Regions from separate parts of the Hydrogenophaga sp. FW305-3-2-15-A-LB1 genome, predicted to be linked through region 2. Evidence: predicted binding sites of a transcription regulator. Region 2 holds the regulator's gene; the other holds the start of a gene.
What was found. The regulator FNR, encoded in region 2, switches genes on or off when oxygen is low (the NO sensors DNR and NnrR bind a similar motif). The targets are predictions, from matches to a motif close to TTGATNNNNATCAA.
Positions count from the first base shown of each region.

Region 1: the regulator FNR is predicted to act here: its motif matches at 4,252-4,265, upstream of AC3WPZ_RS05660 (bacteriohemerythrin).

Region 1 is NZ_JBYTAE010000012.1:61,504-67,695, reverse strand. It holds gene AC3WPZ_RS05680 (sulfurtransferase) at 1-116, shown strand, start outside; gene AC3WPZ_RS05675 (Bug family tripartite tricarboxylate transporter substrate binding protein) at 149-1,123, shown strand; gene AC3WPZ_RS05670 (molybdopterin-dependent oxidoreductase) at 1,123-3,444, shown strand; gene AC3WPZ_RS05665 (2OG-Fe dioxygenase family protein) at 3,436-4,185, opposite strand; gene AC3WPZ_RS05660 (bacteriohemerythrin) at 4,317-4,712, shown strand; gene AC3WPZ_RS05655 (DUF2189 domain-containing protein) at 4,799-5,569, shown strand; gene acuI (acrylyl-CoA reductase (NADPH)) at 5,573-6,192, opposite strand, start outside.
Region 2 is NZ_JBYTAE010000054.1:5,821-12,012, reverse strand. It holds gene AC3WPZ_RS17065 (DMT family transporter) at 1-595, shown strand, start outside; gene AC3WPZ_RS17060 (sulfite exporter TauE/SafE family protein) at 603-1,274, opposite strand; gene hemN (oxygen-independent coproporphyrinogen III oxidase) at 1,295-2,674, opposite strand; gene fnr (fumarate/nitrate reduction transcriptional regulator Fnr) at 2,827-3,546, shown strand; gene AC3WPZ_RS17045 (hypothetical protein) at 3,524-3,736, opposite strand; gene AC3WPZ_RS17040 (nitrogen fixation protein FixH) at 3,756-4,058, opposite strand; gene ccoG (cytochrome c oxidase accessory protein CcoG) at 4,089-5,462, opposite strand; gene ccoP (cytochrome-c oxidase, cbb3-type subunit III) at 5,540-6,192, opposite strand, start outside.

The DNA.
Region 1 (6,192 bases), on a different contig from region 2:
GCCACAACCTGCTGGCCATGGAGGTCGCCGGGCTGCGCGGCGCGGCGCTCTACCCCGGCTCGTGGAGCGAATGGAGCGCCCAGCCGGGCGCCCCGATCGCCACCGGCGCGGCCTGACACCCTCTCACCAAAAAACACTGGAGACCTTCATGCACCTCACACCCCTGCTGCGCCGCGGCGCCCGCGCGGTCGTGGCCGCCGGGCTCATGGGCCTCGCCGCCGTGGCCTCGGCCCAGTACCCGGATCAGCCGATCCGCCTGCTGATCGGCTTCCCACCCGGGGGCGGGGGCGACCTCTATGGGCGCACCATCGCCAACGAGCTGGGCAAACACGTCGGCAAACCCATCGTGGTCGAGAACCGGCCCGGGGCGGGCGGCAACATCGCCGCCGAACTGATGACGCAGGCCAGGCCCGATGGTTACACCCTGCTGCTCGCCATGAGCGGCAACGTGGGCAGCGCGCCGGCGATCCGCACCAACCTGCCCTACAAGGTGCCCGACGACTTCGTGTTCGTCAGCCAGCTGGTGGAAACGCCCTATGGCCTGGTGGTCCGTGGCGACTCCCCCATCAAGACCATCCAGGACTACATCGCCACCGCCAAGGGCGGCAAGATGACCTACGCCTCCACCGGCACGGGCGGTGCCGCGCAGATCGTGATGGAGATGGTCAAGCAGCAAGGGGGCCTGGACATCCTGCACGTGCCCTACAAGGGCTCGGGCCCGGTCATGACCGACCTCATGGGCGGCCTGGTCGACAGCTTCTTCGCGCCCTACACGCCGCTCATGGGCGCCATCAACGGCGGCAAGCTGCGCCTGCTCGCGGTCAGCACCGACAAGCGCATCCCCAGCATGCCCCAGGTGCCCACGCTCAAGGAGTCGGGCATCGACGTGGTGATGACGCAGTGGTACGGTCTGGCCGCGCCCAAAGGCACGCCGCAGCCCGTCATCGACAAGATCACCCGGTCCGTGAAACAGGCCATGCAGGCGCCCGAGGTGCAGCGCGTCTACAGCGCGGACGGCGCCCAGGCATCGTCCCTGACCGGGGCGGCCTTCCGCGACTTCGTGCTGAAAGACATCGCCAACTACAAGCGCGGCGTGGAACGCGGCAACCTCAAGGCGGAATAGTGTCTTTGCCCTCCTCGTTTTCATCTGAGCCCGACATCGCCCTGCGCCCGCACAGCGCCCACTGGGGTGTCTTCTCCGCCGGTTGGCAGAACGGCGAACTCGTCGTGCGGCCCCACGCGGGCGACCCCGACCCGAACCCGCTGATCGACAACTTCAAGACCGCCCTGCACCACCGCGCCCGCGTCACCACGCCGATGGTGCGGCGCGGCTGGCTCGAGAACGGCCCAGGGCCCGACGCGCGGCGCGGCGACGACCGTTTCGTGCCCATGGCCTGGAACGAGGTGCTGGACCGGCTCGCGGACGAACTGCGGCGCGTGCAGCAACAACACGGCTGCGAGGCCATCTTCGGCGGCTCCTACGGCTGGTCGAGCGCGGGGCGCTTCCACCACGCGCAAAGCCAGGTCCACCGCTTCCTGAACACCACCCTGGGCGGTTACGTGCGCTCGGTGAACAGCTACAGCGCCGGCGCCTCGGGCCCGATGCTGCCGCACGTCATCGGCACCATGGAGGAAGTGGCGCGGCGCAACGTCACCTGGGAGCAGATCGTCGAACACACCGACGTGGTGCTGGCCTTCGGTGGCATGGCGCTGAAAAATTCGCGCGTGGCCTCGGGCGGCATCAGCCGGCACATCGAGCGCGAGTCCATGCGCGCGGCCGCCGCGCGCGGTTGCCGCTTCGTCTCCATCAGCCCGCTCAAGAGCGACCTGCCCGACGAGGCGGCGTTCGACTGGCTGCCCGCCGTGCCCGGCACCGACACCGCGCTGATGCTGGCCCTGGTGCACCAGCTCGTGAGCGACGGCGCGCACGACCGCGCCTTCATCGATCGGTACTGCGACGGCTGGGAAGCCTTCGAGGACTACCTGATGGGCCGCGGCGACGGCGTGCCCAAGAGCTGCGCCTGGGCCGCGCCGATCTGCGGCCTGCCCGAGCGGCAACTGGTCGACCTGGCGCGCGCGCTGGTTGGCCAGCGCGTGCTCGTGGTGGTGGCGCATTCGCTGCAGCGCTCGCAGCACGGCGAACAACCGGTCTGGATGGGGGCGGTGCTCGCGGCCGCGCTGGGCCAGCTCGGCCTGCCCGGCGGGGGCTACAACTACGCGCTGGGCACGCTGGCGCACTATGGCAAGCGCAACAACGCGGTGCCCGCCGCCGCGCTGCCGCAGGGCGACAACGGCGTGAAGGCCTTCATTCCGGTGGCGCGCATCAGCGACATGCTGCTCCACCCGGGCCAGCCGTTCGACTACAACGGCCAGCGCCGCACCTACCCGCACATCCGCCTGGCCTACTGGGCCGGTGGCAACCCCTTCCACCACCACCAGGACCTCAAGCGCCTGGCCGACGCCTTCCGCACGCTCGACACCTTTGTCGTGCATGAGATCGCCTGGACCGCCACCGCGCGCCACGCCGACATCGTGCTGCCCTGCACCATGACGCTGGAGCGCGAAGACATCGGCGCGACCCCCACCGACCCGCTGGTGGTCGCCATGCACCGCATCGCCGAACCCCATGGCCTGGCGCGCGACGACTACGACATCTTCTGCGACCTGGCCGGGCGCCTGGGCGGCCTGCAGGCTTTCAGCGAAGGCCGGAACACGCGCCAATGGCTGGCGCACCTGTACGAGCGCACGCGCGCCGGGCTCGAAGCCATGGGCCAGGAGGCACCGGACTTCGAGACCTTCTGGCAACGCGGCGAGCTCCTGCTGCCGCAGAAGGACGACGATGGCGGCATCCTGCGCGCCTTCCGCCACGACCCCGAGGGCGCGAAGCTCGCCACGCCCAGCGGCAAGGTGCAGATCAGCTCACCCGTGGTGGCCGGCTTCGGCTACGCGGACTGCCCCGGCCACCCGGCCTGGCTGCCCCCGAGCTTCGCGCCCGATGCGGCCCACCCGCTGTGGCTGGTGGCCAACCAGCCGCATTCCAAGCTGCACAGCCAGCTCGACTTCGGCGCCCACAGCCAGTCCACCAAGCGCCAGGGCCGCGAGGTGTGCACCCTGCACCCGGCCGCGGCCGCCGCGCGCGGCATCCGCGAGGGCGACACCGTGCGCCTCTTCAACGAGATCGGGGCCTGCCTGGCCAGCGCGCGCCTGTGCGCCGACATGCGCGAAGACGTGATTCAGCTGCCCACCGGCGCCTGGTACGACCCCGTGCAGGATGCCCAGGGCCGGCCGATGTGCGCGCACGGCAACCCCAATGTGCTCACCCGGGACATCGGCACCTCGTCGCTGGCCCAGGGCTGCGCGGGCCAGCTCAGCACGGTTCAGGTCGAGCGTTTCGACGGACCGCTGCCGCCGATCCGCGCCTACGAACCGCCGCCGTCAGGCTGAGGCGTCGCCCTGGAAGGCCCCGCTGCGGTAGGTCACGACCAGCGTATCGCGCCAGCCGAGGGCATCGCCTTCCAGCGGCTGGATCGGCGTGCTCTCGTGGATCACGCGCGCGTCGTCGAGCAGCAGCAGCGACCACGGCTCGCGCAGCGTGAAGCGCTGGCCGCTCGGGCCGTTGGCTTCGAACACGCGGCTCTCGCCGCCCTTGATGGCGTGGCGGTCCACCATGAACACGGCCACCAGGTCCACACCGTCGCGGTGCGCGCCTTCGGGCGTGGGCCGGCCGATGCCGTCGGTGGTGTCGATGCGGAACACGTGGGCCTCCACGCTCCAGGGCTGCGCGCCGCGCAGCGCGCTGGCGGCCTCGCCCAGCCGGGCCAGCAGGCGGCTCCACACCGGCTGCGCCACCGTGGCGGGCTCCATGGGTTCGAACCAGCGCTGCATGCCGCCGTGCAGGGCGTTGTACTCCAGCGGCTGCCAGTGCGCGCGGTGCGGCACCTGCCGCACGCGGTCGTCCTCCACCACGAAGCAGCTGTGGCGGCGGCTGCGGTAGCGCCCGCCGTCCTTCAGGTAGGCGTCGGGCGGCAGCTGGTTCCAGCCGGTGTGCAGCCCGGCCAGGTCCACCGGCCGCGCGGCGAGCCACTCGCCCACGGCCTCGGCGCTCAGCAAGGCGAAGCCGGTGGTTTTCAAGGCGCTGTGCACATCGGACAGCGGCACGTAAGGGGGCTGGAATTCGCTGGTCATATGGCCGCCCAGTGTAGCGGCGCGCCAGCAGGCCCACGGCCTGTCGGGCCTTGGCGTGGCGCGCGTTTGCGCTGGATCAAGGCGCCGGCGCGCCGCCGCTGCCAAGCTTGGGCCCCAAGGAGCAGCACCCGATGGAAAGCACCGCGCAATGGACCGAGGTCCTCTGGCTGGACTTCGACCCGCTGGACAACATGAACCGCGAACTCATGGCGCGGCTGGCCCGCGCGCAGACCGCCAGCGACGCGGAGCTGCCGCAGGCCTGGGCCGAGCTGGTGTCGCACGTGGCCACGCATTTCGGCCAGGAAGACAGCTGGATGCGCGAGACCGGCCACGGCCAGGCGGACGCGCACGCGCTGGCGCACCGCGTGGTGCTCAACCTGCTGCGCGAGGGCCTGGGACAGGTCCGCGGCGGCCAGCTCGGGACCGTGCGCCAGATGGCGCGCGAACTGGGTTCGTGGTTTGCCAAGCACACGCACGCCTTCGACGCCGGGCTGGCGCTGCACCTGCGAAGCCACGCGCTCAGCTGAACCGATCCGCTGCACCGACCCGCCACCGTTCCCGCGCACCAGCCACCCACCCACGAGATGGCGCGCCATTCCCGAGGAGACAAGCCATGACCGAAGAATCCCCACCGCCACCGCCGTCGGTGTTCGACCTGCGACTGGCCGAGCTGAACGCCGGCGACCCGCTGCGCTGGCTGCGCCTGGGCTGGCGCGATTTCCTGCGCAGCCGCGTCGGCCTGTTCTACGGCCTGTGTTTTTTCCTCATGGGGCACGCGCTCATGGCGGTGTTCCGCGCCGCGCCGGCCTATGTGCTGGCGCTCTCGGCCGGCTTCCTGCTGCTGGGGCCGTTCCTGTGCCTGGGCCTGTACCACGTGAGCCGCGCGCTGCAGGAAGGCCGCGAGCCCTCGCTGCCGGACTCGCTGCTGGCCTGGGAGCAGACCAAGGGCTCGATCGCGATCTTCGCGGGCGTGCTGCTCATCCTGGAGATGCTGTGGGGCCGCGCCTCGCTGGTGGTGTTCGCGGTCAGCTTCAGCACCCTGCCCGACACCGCCAACCTGCTCTCGCAGCTGCTGGCGCGCGAGAACCTGGAGTTCCTGATCACCTACACCCTGGTGGGCGGTGTGTTCGCGGGCCTGATCTTCGTCACCAGCGCGGTCTCGATCCCCATGATCCTGGACCGCGAGGTCGATGCGATCTCGGCCGCGCTCACCAGCATCCGCGCCTGCCTGCAGAACCCGGGCGTGATGGCCTGGTGGGGCGCGCTGATCACGCTGCTGGTGGTGCTGGCCATGCTGCCCTGGTTCCTGGGTCTGATCGTCGTCGGCCCGGTGGTGGGCCACGCCACCTGGCACGCCTACCGCCAGGTGGTGCCGCCGCGATGAAGCTCAGGCCTTGAGCTTCACCACCAGGCGCCCGCGCACCTGGCCGGCCAGGATCTGGCTGCCGGCGGCGATCGCGTCGGGCAGCGCGATCTCTGTCGTGATCGACGCCAGCTGTTCGCGGTTGATCGTCTTCGCGAGCGCGTCCCACGCGGCCTCGCGTTGGGCCATGGGCGCCATCACACTGTCGATGCCGTAAAGCGTGATGCCGCGCAGGATGAACGGCGCCACGCTCGCGGGCAGGTCCATGCCCTGGGCCAGGCCGCAGGCCGCCACCGCGCCGCCGTAGCGTGTGCTGGCGCAGGCGTTGGCCAGGGTGTGGCTGCCCACCGAATCCACCACGCCGATCCAGCGCTCCTTCTGCAGCGGTTTGCCCGGCGCGCTCAGGTCGTTGCGGTCGATCACGCTGGCCGCGCCCAGCGATTTCAGGTAGTCGGCTTCCTGCGGCCGGCCGGTGGAGGCCACCACGGTGTGGCCCAGACCGGCCAGCAGCGAGATCGCCACGCTGCCCACGCCACCACCCGCGCCGGTCACCAGCACCTCGCCGCTGCCGGCGGCCACGCCCGCGTCGGCCCAGTGTTTCTGCAGCGCCTGCACGCACAGCATGGCGGTGTAGCCGGCCGTGC
Region 2 (6,192 bases):
GAGCTGGCTGTTCCTGCGCGAGCGCATCGGCTGGCGCAGCGCGGCCGGCATTGCCTGCGCGGCGCTGGGCATCGGCCTGTTCTCGCTGCAGAAGGTGGACGCCGGCGCGGTGGTGGCCGACACCAGCGGCCCGTTCGGCATCAGCAAGGCGCTGCTGGGCAACCTGCTGGTGTTCGCCGCCGTGGTGTGCGAGGCCTCTTATGTGGTGATCGGCAAGCACCTCACCGAGGGCCTGGGGCCCAAGCGCATCTCGGCCATCATCAACCTCTGGGGTTTCGCGCTGGTCACGCCGTTCGGCCTGTGGGCGGCGTGGACGTTCGACTTCTCCACCGTCGCCCTGCCCGTCTGGGGCCTGCTGGTGTTCTACGCACTGGCCGCGAGCGTATGGACGGTGTGGCTGTGGATGACCGGGCTCAAGACGGTGCCCGCTTCGCAGGCCGGTGTGTTCACCGTGATGCTGCCGATCAGCGCGGCCGCCATCGGCGTGTTGTTCATGGGCGAGCGGCTGTCGCTCTTGCAGGGCGTGGCGTTCGGCATCGCCATGCTCGGCCTGGTGCTGGCCACCCTGCCCGGCCGCGCCGCGCCCAAGGCCTGAGCGTTTTTCAGAGGCACCAGAGGCCGGTGGGCTGGGTGATGCCCATCCACAGCGCCCAGCCCGAAGTGACGGCCAGGGCCAGCCCGGCCAGGCGGATGCCCCAACCACCCGAACGCGCGCCGCGCAGGCGCAGCAGCAGCCACGGCCCGGCGGTGAGCGAGACCGAGGTGCCGATGGAGAACAGGGCCATGATGGCCGCGCCTTCCAGCGCGTTGGCCGAGAGCGAGGCCACCAGCAATGCCGAATACAGCAGGCCGCAGGGCATGAGCGCCCAGGCCACGCCCAGCACCACCGGCGCGCGCGGCCCCAATGTCACCATGGCGGGCCGAGCGCGGCGCCACACCTGCTGCCCGAGGTTCTCGATCCAGGCCGGTTGGCGCGCGCGCCAGAGCAGCGCCGCGCCCAGGAGCAGCGCGGCCACATGGAACATGGTCCACACCGGCCGCAGCACCGCGGTGTTCGTGCCCAACCAGGCCAGGCCCTGCACCGAGCCGGCCGCGAAGGCGCCGAACAGCGCGTAGCCCAGCATGCGGCTCGCCTGAAAACCCAGCAGCGCCTGCGTGCTGCGCGCGCCGGCCGCGCGGCCGATGCCGGCGCAGGCCGCGCCGCACATGGCCACGCAGTGCGGGCCGCCCACCACGCCCATGAAGAGCGCCGTGATCGCCATGGAGGTTTGCATGGTGGGCGCCCGCGCCGGCCTCAGATGATGCGCGAGAAGCGCGCGCGGTCGAGGTCGACCTGCAGGTTCTTGTCGAACACCATGGCGATGGCGCGCACCAGGAACCAGCCGGCCTCGGTGACCTGGATGCCGGTCGGGCTCAGGCGCACCAGGCCCTCGGCGGCCAGGCCTTCGAGCACCTCGAGTTCGCGCGCGAAGTGGCTCTTGAAGCTGATCAGGTGGCCGAGTTCGATCGACTCGAACTGCACCTCGCCCTGGCACATGAGCGCCATGATCACGGCCCGGCGCAAGAGGTCGTCGCGCGTGAGCGCGAGCCCGCGCACGATGGGCAGCCGGCCCTGGTCGAGCAGGTCGCGGTATTCCTCCAGCGTCTTCGCGTTCTGGCTGTAGGTGGCACCGATGCGCCCGATGGCGGACACGCCGAGCGCGATCAGGTCGCAGTCGGGCTGCGTGCTGTAGCCCTGGAAGTTGCGGTGCAGGCGCCCCTGGCGCTTGGCGACCGCGAGCGCGTCGTTGGGCAGCGCGAAGTGGTCCATGCCCACGTAGACATAGCCGGCGTCGATCAGCGCATCGAGCGACATCGACAACATGCCCAGCTTGTCGCCCGCGCTGGGCAACTCGGCCGCCGAGATGCGCCGCTGCGGCTTGAAGCGCGATGGGAGGTGGGCGTAGGCGTAGAGCGCGATGCGGTCGGGCCGCAGCTCGTTCACCTGCGCCAGCGTGCGCGCGAAGGACGCGGGGGTCTGCAGCGGCAGGCCGTAGATCAGGTCCACGTTGACCGACTCGAAGCCGATGCGGCGCGCCGCGGCCACCAGCGCGAACACCTGTTCGGCGGGCTGCACGCGGTGCACGGCCTTCTGCACCGCGGGGTCGAAGTCCTGCACGCCAAAGCTCAGGCGGTTGAAGCCCAGGCGGGCCAGGGACTTCAGGCGGTCCTCGGTCACGGTGCGCGGGTCCACCTCCACCGAGTATTCGCCGCCGGGCGCCAGCGTGAAGTGGCGCCGCAGCATGGCCATGAGTTCTTCGAGCTCGGCATCGGAGAGGAAGGTGGGTGTGCCGCCGCCCAGGTGCAGTTGCGACACGCTGTGGCCCTGGCCCAGGTGCGCCACCTGCAGCTCCACCTCGCGCGCCAGATAGCGCAGGTACTCGGCCGCGCGCGAATGGTGTTTGGTGATGACCTTGTTGCAGGCGCAGTAGTAGCAGACCGATTCGCAGAACGGGATGTGCACGTACAGGGACAGCGGCAGGGCCATCGAGCCCGCGCGGCGCTGTTGCAGCGCCTGGATGTAGTCGTTTTCGGTGAACGCCTCCACGAACCGGTCGGCGGTGGGGTAAGAGGTGTAGCGCGGCCCAGGTACGTCAAAACGCCTCAGCAGCTCCTCGGATATGGCGTGGCTCAAGATCGAATCTCCATCAAGGCCCTCACTGTGCGGCAGAGTGGCCGCATTTCCCTTGATCCTGGTCAAAAGGTGGTGAACTGATCCGCTGCCGGGGCGCGGATTCGACACCACGGGGGGTATGCTGTAACCTTTTGCGAATCCGGACTTTTCTAATGGACGCTCAAAGCATCAAAGTCGCCTGCTCGAGCTGCAACCTGCGCGAGCTGTGCTTGCCCATGGGCTTGAACCCCGACGAGATGGACAAGCTGGACAAGGTGATCTCCAAGCGCCGGCGCATCAAGCGCGGCACGTCGCTGTTCAGCGTGGGTGACAAGTTCACGTCGCTGTACGCCGTGCGTTCGGGCTTTTTCAAGACCTGCGTGACCACGGCCGACGGCCGCGACCAGGTGACGGGCTTCCAGATGACGGGCGAGATCATCGGCCTGGACGGCATCGTGAGCGACCACCATTCCTGCAACGCGGTGGCGCTGGAAGATGCCGAGGTCTGCGTGATGCCGTTCGACCAGGTCGAGGAGCTGTCGCGCGAGTTCACCACCCTGCAGCACCACGTGCACAAGATCATGAGCCGCGAGATCGTGCGGGACCACGGCGTGATGCTGCTGCTGGGCAGCATGCGCGCGGAAGAACGCCTGGCGGCCTTTTTGCTCAACCTGGTGCAACGCCTGCACGCGCGCGGCTTCTCGCAGTCCGAGCTGGTGCTGCGCATGACGCGCGAGGAGATCGGCAGCTACCTGGGCATGAAGCTCGAGACGGTGAGCCGCACGTTCTCCAAGTTCGTGGAGGACGGCATCATCGATGTGAAGCAGCGCTACGTGCACATCAAGAACACCGACGGCCTGCGCAAGATCGTCAATCCTCAGTCTTGCGGATGACCAGCAGCGCGGTCAGCGCGCTCGACGCCGCCGTCACCCCCCAGAACACGAAGAAGGCCACGGTGTAGACCGCCTGGCGCGACCACGCCAGCGGCTGGCCGAACCAGTGCAGGTCGCCCGGGTCCACCATCGCGAAGACCAGCATCTCCAGCACCGCTGCCAGCAGGAAAGCCGGCCAGGCGATGCCCATCCAGTGGCGCGCCTGCACTTCAGCGCTCCGGTTGCGGCACCACCGGCGAGGCCGCGTGGTTGCGCGCCTGGTGCGCGGGCTGCAGCTTGATCAGCGCCTCGGCCTTGGCCTGCCCTTCCAGCGCCAGCGCGGCTTCGCGGTCGCGTTCGAACACGGCCTTGTCGAGCACCGGGTCGGCGTTGTGGACGGCGATGAAGGCGGTGATGAGGCTGGCCACCACCACCACCAGCGGGCCGCCCACCACCAGCCACATGTGTGGCACGCGCCACCAGGACACCGGCGGCACGGGGGCCGCCACGGCGGGAGAGCTGGATGGGTTCATGAGAGAGCTCCTTCGGGAAGATGGATCGGATCAGCGCGGCACGAGGAAGGCCGCCTTTTCGGAGACGTGGATCGATTCGTCGCCGATGGCGCGGATGTCGAAATGGATCGGGTGCGAACCCGGGCTCGCGGCATCGGGCGGGATCTGCACCCGCACCGCCACCGCGCGCACCTCGGTGGAGAGCACCTCCACCTCGGCGCTGGAGTCCAGCGCGATGCCCGGCAGGCCGGAGACACCGATGGCGTAGCGCTGCGGCGACTCGGTGGCGTTCATGATCTGCAGGCGGAACACGTTCTCGATGCGGCCCTGCTCCACCATGCGGGCCAGGGCGCCGCGGTCGCGGATCACGTCCACCTTGAGTGGCGTGCGCATGTAAAGACTCAGTCCCACGGCCAGGGTGATGGCCCCGAGGATCGCGGTGTAGATCAGCACGCGCGGGCGCAAGGCGCGCCGCAGCATCTGCCGCGTGGTCCAGCCGTTGTCCAGGCCGTTCTCGGTGGAGAAGCGGATCAGCCCACGCGGGTAGCCCACCTTGTCCATCACGTCGTCGCACACGTCGATGCAGGCCGCGCAACCGATGCAGTCGGACTGCAGGCCGTTGCGGATGTCGATGCCGGTGGGGCACACCTGCACGCACAGCGTGCAGTCCACGCACGAGCCCAGCCCCAGGGCCTTGGGGTCGGCCTTCTTCGAGCGCGGGCCGCGCGGTTCACCGCGCCGTGTGTCGTAGGTGACGATCATGGTGTCCCGGTCGAACATCGCGCTCTGGAAGCGCGCGTAGGGGCACATGTACTTGCAGACCTGCTCGCGCAGGAAGCCGGCGTTGCCGTAGGTGGCGAAGCCGTAGAAGAAGATCCAGAACAGTTGCCAGGGCCCGAGCGCGGCGGCCACCGAGAGCGCGCCCAGTTCGCGGATGGGCGTGAAGTAGCCGACGAAGGTGAAGCCGGTCCAGAGCGAGAAAGCGATCCACAGCGCGTGCTTGAGCGAGCGCTTGCCCAGCTTGCTGGCGGACAGGGCGGACTGGTCCAGCCGCAGGCGGGCCGAGCGGTCGCCCTCCACCTTCTTCTCGATCCACAGGAAGATTTCGGTGTAGACCGTCTGCGGGCAGGCGAAGCCGCACCACAGGCGGCCGGCCACGGCGGTGAACAGGAACAGCGCGAAGGCGCAGATGACCAGCAGGCCGGTGAGGTAGATGAAGTCCTGCGGGTAGAGCACCAGCCCGAAGATGTAGAAGCGGCGCGCCTCCAGGTCGAACAGCACGGCCTGGCGCGCGTTCCACTCCAGCCAGGGCAGCCCGTAGAACACGAGCTGCGTGATCCAGACCATGACCCAGCGCCAGTTGGCAAACAGGCCCTGGACCGATCTCGGCTGGATCTTCTCGCGCGCGGCGTACAGGGACACCATCGTCTCGTCATCGACGGGGACGATGGGAATGGGGGCTCTGGGCTTGCTGGACGGACTGGTCACGTGGTGCAGATCGATCAGTTGCCGGCCGCTGCCGCCGCGCCGCCCTTGTTGGACAGGCCCCAGACGTAGGCGCTCAGCACATGGATCTGGTCCGCGTTGAGCTTGCCGGCCTGTGCCGGCATCTGGTTGTTGAAGCCCTTGGTGATGGCGCGCACCACGGCGTCTTCGCCCCAGCCGTGCAGCCAGGTGTTGTCGCTGAGGTTGGGCGCGCCCATGGCGGTGTTGCCTTTGCCGTCCGCACCGTGGCAGGCGGCACAGGCCGCAAAGCCGGCGCGGCCCAGCGCGGCGCGCACCGAGTCGTGCGGGCTGCCCGAGAGGCTGAGCACGAAGTGGGCGACGTTGCGCACGTCGTCCGGCGTGCCCACGGCGGCGGCCATGGGCGGCATGACGCCGTTGCGGCCCTGGGTGATGGTGGCCTTGATCGCCTCGGGCTCACCGCCCCAGAGCCAGTCGCGGTCGGTCAGGTTGGGGAAGCTGCGCGCGCCGCGCGCGTCCGAGCCGTGGCACTGGGCGCAGTTGTTCATGAACAGGCGCTCGCCGATGGCCATGGCCGAGGCATCGCCCGCGAGCTGTTGCGGCGTCATGCCGTTGAACTGCGCGTAGATCGGTGCGATGGCCTTCTCGACCTTGGCCACCTCGGCCTTGTGCTGGCCGTCGGACGACCAGC